One region of the Lysinibacillus sp. GJ-1 genome, then DNA from elsewhere that is predicted to be linked to it. Evidence: riboswitches for the same ligand, from Rfam matches in the RefSeq annotation. Region 1 holds a riboswitch; the other holds the start of a gene.
The links. Region 1 has a riboswitch for FMN ahead of ribE (riboflavin synthase). Riboswitches for the same ligand answer to the same signal wherever they lie in the genome.
Positions count from the first base shown of each region.

Region 2: it holds a riboswitch for FMN, as region 1 does, so the genes downstream of both, LO754_RS06025 (ECF transporter S component) here and ribE (riboflavin synthase) in region 1, are expected to answer to the same signal.

Region 1 is NZ_CP088912.1:1,673,187-1,676,381, reverse strand. It holds gene ribH (6,7-dimethyl-8-ribityllumazine synthase) at 1-313, opposite strand, end outside; gene ribB (3,4-dihydroxy-2-butanone-4-phosphate synthase) at 331-963, opposite strand; gene ribE (riboflavin synthase) at 1,019-1,657, opposite strand; FMN riboswitch at 1,848-1,973, opposite strand; FMN riboswitch at 2,094-2,219, opposite strand; gene LO754_RS07835 (ABC-2 transporter permease) at 2,325-3,113, opposite strand; gene LO754_RS07830 (ABC transporter ATP-binding protein) at 3,110-3,195, opposite strand, start outside.
Region 2 is NZ_CP088912.1:1,305,925-1,309,119, forward strand. It holds gene LO754_RS06020 (RNA polymerase subunit sigma) at 1-569, shown strand, start outside; FMN riboswitch at 820-1,016, shown strand; partial or broken gene LO754_RS06025 (ECF transporter S component) at 1,241-1,821, shown strand; gene LO754_RS06030 (hypothetical protein) at 1,898-2,059, shown strand; gene LO754_RS06035 (C39 family peptidase) at 2,400-2,987, opposite strand.

The sequences.
Region 1 (3,195 bases):
ATACGTTTGCAATGCCTTTAGCTGATTCGTTACACACATAATCATAATGCGTTGTAGAGCCACGAATAACTGTACCTAGACCTATAATGGCATCATATTTTTTCGTTTCAGCTAGTTGCTTTGCGATAAACGGTACTTCAAATGCACCTGGTACCCACGCAACATCTATTAAATTATCGTCTACACCATGACGCTTTAGCCCATCTAATGCACCACTTAATAATTTACTTGTTATAAATTCATTAAAACGACCAACGACCACCGCTATTCTTAAATCATTGCCAATTAATTGTGCTTCAAATGTTTTGCCCATCATTTCATTCTCCTCTTTTACATAGTAAGTGAATTTTCTATTTGCATATGTTGACGACGGTATGTTGCTAATGCGTCAATCGAAATCATTTTTAATTTATGTTTTTTTGCATACTTCACTAAATCATCAAAGCGTAACATTTCCCCATCATCGCCCATAATTTCACATATCACACCAGCTTCTACACTGTTGCAAAGTTTAGCCAAATCGATAGTAGCTTCCGTATGCCCTCGACGCTCTAATACCCCATTGTCTTTTGCTATTAGCGGAAAAACATGTCCAGGTCTACGGAAATCCGATGCTTGTGCATGTGACGCTAGCATTTTTTGAATCGTCAAAGCACGTTCAAACGCACTAATGCCTGTTGTTGTCTCTTTATAATCAATACTGACAGTAAACGCTGTTTGGTGATTATCAGTGTTATCTATGACCATTGGCTGCAACGCTAATTTTTGTGCAAGCTGCTGTGAAATGGGTGTACAAATAAGCCCCCTACCATATTTCGCCATAAAATTAATCGTTTCTGGTGTCATGAACTCTGCAAGGGCAAGTAAATCTCCTTCATTTTCACGGTCTTCATCATCCACGACAACAATCATATTGCCCTGTTTTAAATCGGCAATCGCTTCTTCAATTGAATGTAGCAACATTGCCACCTCCTAATAGATATCACTTTATTAATTATGTTTTTCTTTCTATAGCAGGTTAAAAACCATGCTTCGCTAAGTAATCTTTTGTAATAGTCGACGATTGCTGACTACCCTTTAGCTGGTGAATAATGTATTTGCCTACTAAATCGGTTTCGATATTGACTAGTGCCCCAACATTTTTAATTCCTAGTACGGTTTCTTTGTATGTGTGTGGAATAAGTGATACTGTGACACTGTTTTTTTCAACATGAAAGAGCGTTAAACTCGTTCCATCAATTGTGATTGACCCTTTAGGAATACAATAGCTCGTTAAGTCTTCTGACAGTTCGATCTCAATATAGACCGCATTTGCCATTGGACGTTTACGTAAAATTTTCCCTACACCATCTACATGCCCTGAAACAAAGTGGCCACCAAATCGTCCATTGGCTGGCATTGCACGCTCTAAATTGACCGCATTTCCAACAGTTAGTTGCTGTAAATTCGTCGCTTTCACTGTTTCAGGCATTACATCCATTGTTAGCTCTTGGTCATTATAATGAGTTACTGTCAAACAAACCCCATTTACGGCTATACTATCCCCAAGCTTCACATCCGCCACTATTTTGGGAGAAATCACCGTTATTTCCATACTTAGCCTATCGCTTTGCAAGGTTTTTACTGTACCAATATCCTCAATAATACCTGTAAACAATTTTCCACCTACTTTCTTAACCCTATGTCGTAAACCTTTTGATAGTGATTATTTTAATTCCCCTTTCAATTTTTATAATCGAAACAAACAAAAAACCCCTTTCATATAAAAGGGGTTTGGGAGTACGTGTACATAAGACGTCACGAAATAAACCTAGTGGATACAAAAATTTTCCACAGGCTGCCATCTCATTGTTCTTCTCCCATCCAGACTATCACTGTCGGTTTTGGATTTGCACCAAATCAGCTTGCGCTCACGGACTTTGAATTGCTTCATCACCGCCGATTGGGAATTTCACCCTACCCCGAAGAACAGATATTTATTCAATTTTTGCCTAAATAAAAAACTTCCCAACAGAAGCGATGGGAAGTAGTATGCTATATAAGCGTAGCCAAATAGACCTTTTAAAGTCATACGAATTTAAAAAGCTTATACTTTCACCCTTCTCCCATCCAGACTGTAACTGTCGGTTTTGGATTTGCACCAAATCAGCTTGCGCTCACGGACTTTGAATTACTTCATCACCGCCGATTGGGAATTTCACCCTACCCTGAAGGATATATTATTTAGTTACTTCATACGATAACATTATTTTAATAGATTATCCACCTAAAATTTTTTCATGCCTGCATGCTGATAACTGATTTTGTCAAAAAATTATACTTTATTAATTTTTATGGTATTTCTTCTCCGAAATCCAATAGTGCGAAATTGTTACAGTTAAAGTAATCCATATGAACGTTATCACCATATTTCCATATAGTTGTGCATCCATTGAACCCGTTATTAATACCATCATTGCTTGTTGACTCATGCCAGCAGGATTCACTAAATCAATTATTGGATGTAAACCACTAATGATTTTCAACAGTAGCAAGCAAACAATACTAATTAAAGCTATAACGCCCTGTCCATTAAAAATAGTACTGACCATCGCAGTAAAAGAAATCATAAAAAGTACCCATACTAAGTATAATCCAAGCGCTAATATCATCGTAAGAAATGGAATATTACTAAACAAGAAATTTACATAAACGTAAGATACAAAATAGCCAAATGTCACACTAAGCGCTACAAATGAGAAATTAGAAAAAAGTTTTCCACCGATATAGGATCCTACCTTTACAGGCCTTGTTAATATAAAATCAAGCATTCCATTCGCTTTATCTGACTGAATAATGCCCATAATGGCAATAGCAATTACCATAATGCCTAACTGATCAAATTGGGAGCCTAGAGTTGCCGCCATTACTTGTGCTCCATCCTGCTGCATCATTGAAGGGTCGATGGTAATACCTTGATTTCCACCAAGCGCTGTTAAAATTGATGGTAAATAGTATGTGACAACTGGTTGTGTTGCGCCTAAAAACATAAAAACAAGAGGTAACCAAAGTATCTTAAACTCACGAAACATTTGTACATATTCTTTTCTCGTTAAAATAAATAAAGATGTCATACACTCACCACCATCTTTAAAAAGATTTCTTCTAATGTCTCACTGCTTCCAACTTCAAATTTAACGATATCCATGTTGTTGT
Region 2 (3,195 bases), 370 kb from region 1:
TATTACCAGAAGAAAATGATTATGATGTAGCTTCGGCTTCTGTCACGAAATATTTAAACTCGTTAAAAGATACTTTTTCCGAGTCCGAATATAAAGCCATTGCCATTAAACAGGCAGATGGTTCTGATTACGAGTTTTCGCAAGCAGAAGAGCCGAGTGAGCCTATAGCGCTAACAAAAGATAATCATTACAATTATTATTTATATACAGAGGGAAACGGGACTGAATATTTATCGCCTGATTTCCATCAAACGTATCCTACTGTGACAGAGGCTCTACTGGCGATGCGAGACAAAAAGGATGATGTTTATGTGCCAGTTGTTCCGGAAAATGTCACATACACTGTAAAAGAAGAAGATGGGGTTGTGGTCACATTTGACGCACCACTTGATTTAACGACAATGGATGCCGTACGGGCAACACAATTAATCGAGGCGATGATGTTGACTGCGTCAAGCTTTGATAAAAAGATACGTTTAGATAACATTGTCCAGGAAAGTTGGGAAGGCTTTGATTTAACAAAGTTTTTACCCATGCCTGTAGGTGCCAATAAACAAATGATGCCATAATATAGAAAACAGCTATCAGATAGTAGATAGCTGTTTTTTTTAATGGAAATACCGCGGGTAAAGCACCTTGATTCGCGGGTAAATGATAATAAATCGCGGGTAAGTGACTTTGTTCCGCGGATAAGCTACTCCATTATTTCTCACAAAGTGCTTGATTTATTAAACCATACAAATTTAATCGGATTATTTTAAGCAGAAGTATTTACTTTTATGTGATAAAACATTATAGTTAGTTTATAAAATAATATTGATTCATCTTCGGGGCAGGGTGAAAATCCCGACCGGCGGTAATAGAGTTGTAAATCGCTAGTGTAGTAGTAAGCTACAGTAGCTCGCATGATTTACTAGATGGCTCTTCAGCCCGCGACCTGTGCAAAGATTTTTTTGCATGGCTGACTTGGTGTAATTCCAAGGCCGACAGTATAGTCTGGATGGGAGAAGATGGAGGTACGATCGTCATTCGTTGTTACGAATTAAGCTATGTGCGAACGTTTTTTTAGTGTGTCTTTAAATGCACGCTATGCACAAAAAATAGCTAGTAATGGCGTTATTTACTCATGCCTTTTCTCCCTTATGCTGATTTGCATAAGGGTTTTTTCGTGAAAAACAATCGATTACGTCGTAACCTTTCTTCTTGCAAGATTGAATCAGCAAAGAGGAGAGAGTTTTCAATGAAGAAAAATGTCAAACTGCAATCGTTTATTACGATTGGTATGCTGAGTAGTATTTCGTTTTTATTAATGTTATTTAATTTCCCGATTCCACCGTTCCCAGCCTTTTTGGAAGTGGATTTCAGTGATATGCCTGCCTTACTTGCAGCCATCACGATGTAGCAGGTATTTTAGTAGAGCTATTTAAAAATGTTTTAGATTGGATTTTCTCTGGTACGCCAACAGGAGTGCCAGTTGGTCATATTGCAAACTTTGTAACAGGCATATTATTTATTTTGCCAGTATCATTTATTTTTAACCGTTTTAAAACGATTGGAGGTCTTGTTGGAGGATTAGCAACAGGAACGATTGTGATGGCGGTTGGCATGAGCTTGTTAAATATCGCAGTATTTTTACCGATGTACACTTATTTCTTAGGTATGGAGCCAGTCGATGGCGATTCATTATACACAATGATTGTTGCAGGCATTTTACCATTTAATATCGTGAAAGGTGTGTTATTAACGGCGATTATGGCATTGTTATTCACAACGATGCGCAAATGGATCAACCAACAACGCACAATGTATTTATCGAAATAAGCGTAAAAAAGTATGATTTAGGATAGTGTTCAAGTAATGACACCTTTTTAGACTGTTATGTCTAGGAGGTGTTTTTTTGTTGCTTAAATTTGCAATTTCAGATTTACTTTCCAAAAAAGAACTACAAAATTTAAGTAGAAATACATTAAAAGGTTATGCAATATCGACTCACATGGAAGAATATCGAAAGAAAGTACCAGCAAACCATATTGACTTTTTACAGGTGAATTTAGTATGAGGGAAGTAAAAGTTATTATCCGAGGTCATTAGGTTAAAATAACAAAAAAATTATGAGGGGAATGAAAAAATGTATGATATTTACCATTGGTTTAGGTATTGAAGCTGTTATTGGGATAATTGTCAACGCAATAACTTGAAGCGAATTGCTACTTAAATTAGTCAAGTTTAGATAATAAATTTGCTCAATCTCCCGCAAATTTCGACAATACCTTTGATTTTTGTGGGAGATTTCTTTTAAATAAGTATACTACTTTATTCGCATCTCGGAGGTGCCAGGTCAGTTATATGCTTTATTCGATTACAGGCGTACAGTTCTAATGAAAATATCATATCTTCTATTAATCCAAAGAAAAAACAATTGCTCTACCACTAAAACTGCTAAAGAACCTGTCTTCAAATACTATACTATTTGTTTCTCCCCAAAGAGATGGATCTCTAAAACAAATTAGTCTTCCTTTAGAGGTATGAATTCGACTACATACTACTACCAAATGTCCCCCTCTGCTTCCGTTTTTAGGGAACTTTGGAGCTATAGAACATATTACTAGGCCCTTTGTTACAAGCAAGTTTTCAAGTTGTTTACCGCTTTTAACAACTATAGGGTTACCCTTCACCCCATACATTTCTCCTAAATCGGCTAAACCTTGGTGTAACCATCCCTTCGAAATATAATACTTTCTTTTTAAACCTTCTTTAAGTAATTCTAATTGGGTTGGTATAGGTATTTTATAATGAGATATAACCATTCGTAAACACGCCAACCCACAACATCTATCGCTCCAATAGTCATGACTTCTTTCTTCAATAAGTAATCCCTTTGGCCAGTCATTCATACAAAACTTTTGACTATAACGAGGTATATAAAGAGAATAATTCATTAAATTATTTTCACAATCGTTATTATGTGATTGAATGTTTAGTTCCATATTTTATTCACGTCCAATAATTTTCTTGTTATATCTCAAATAAATTAAAAGATATTACTAGCGTTACATTAAATTAACTATACTTTAAAGAAAAAAAATATTCAATCATTTTATTATGTATAAAAAAGGTCCTTTATAATGGATAAAATCAGGTGGTAACCTGTCCAAATCCACTAATAAAGGACCAAAATTATGGTTAAGTTTATAC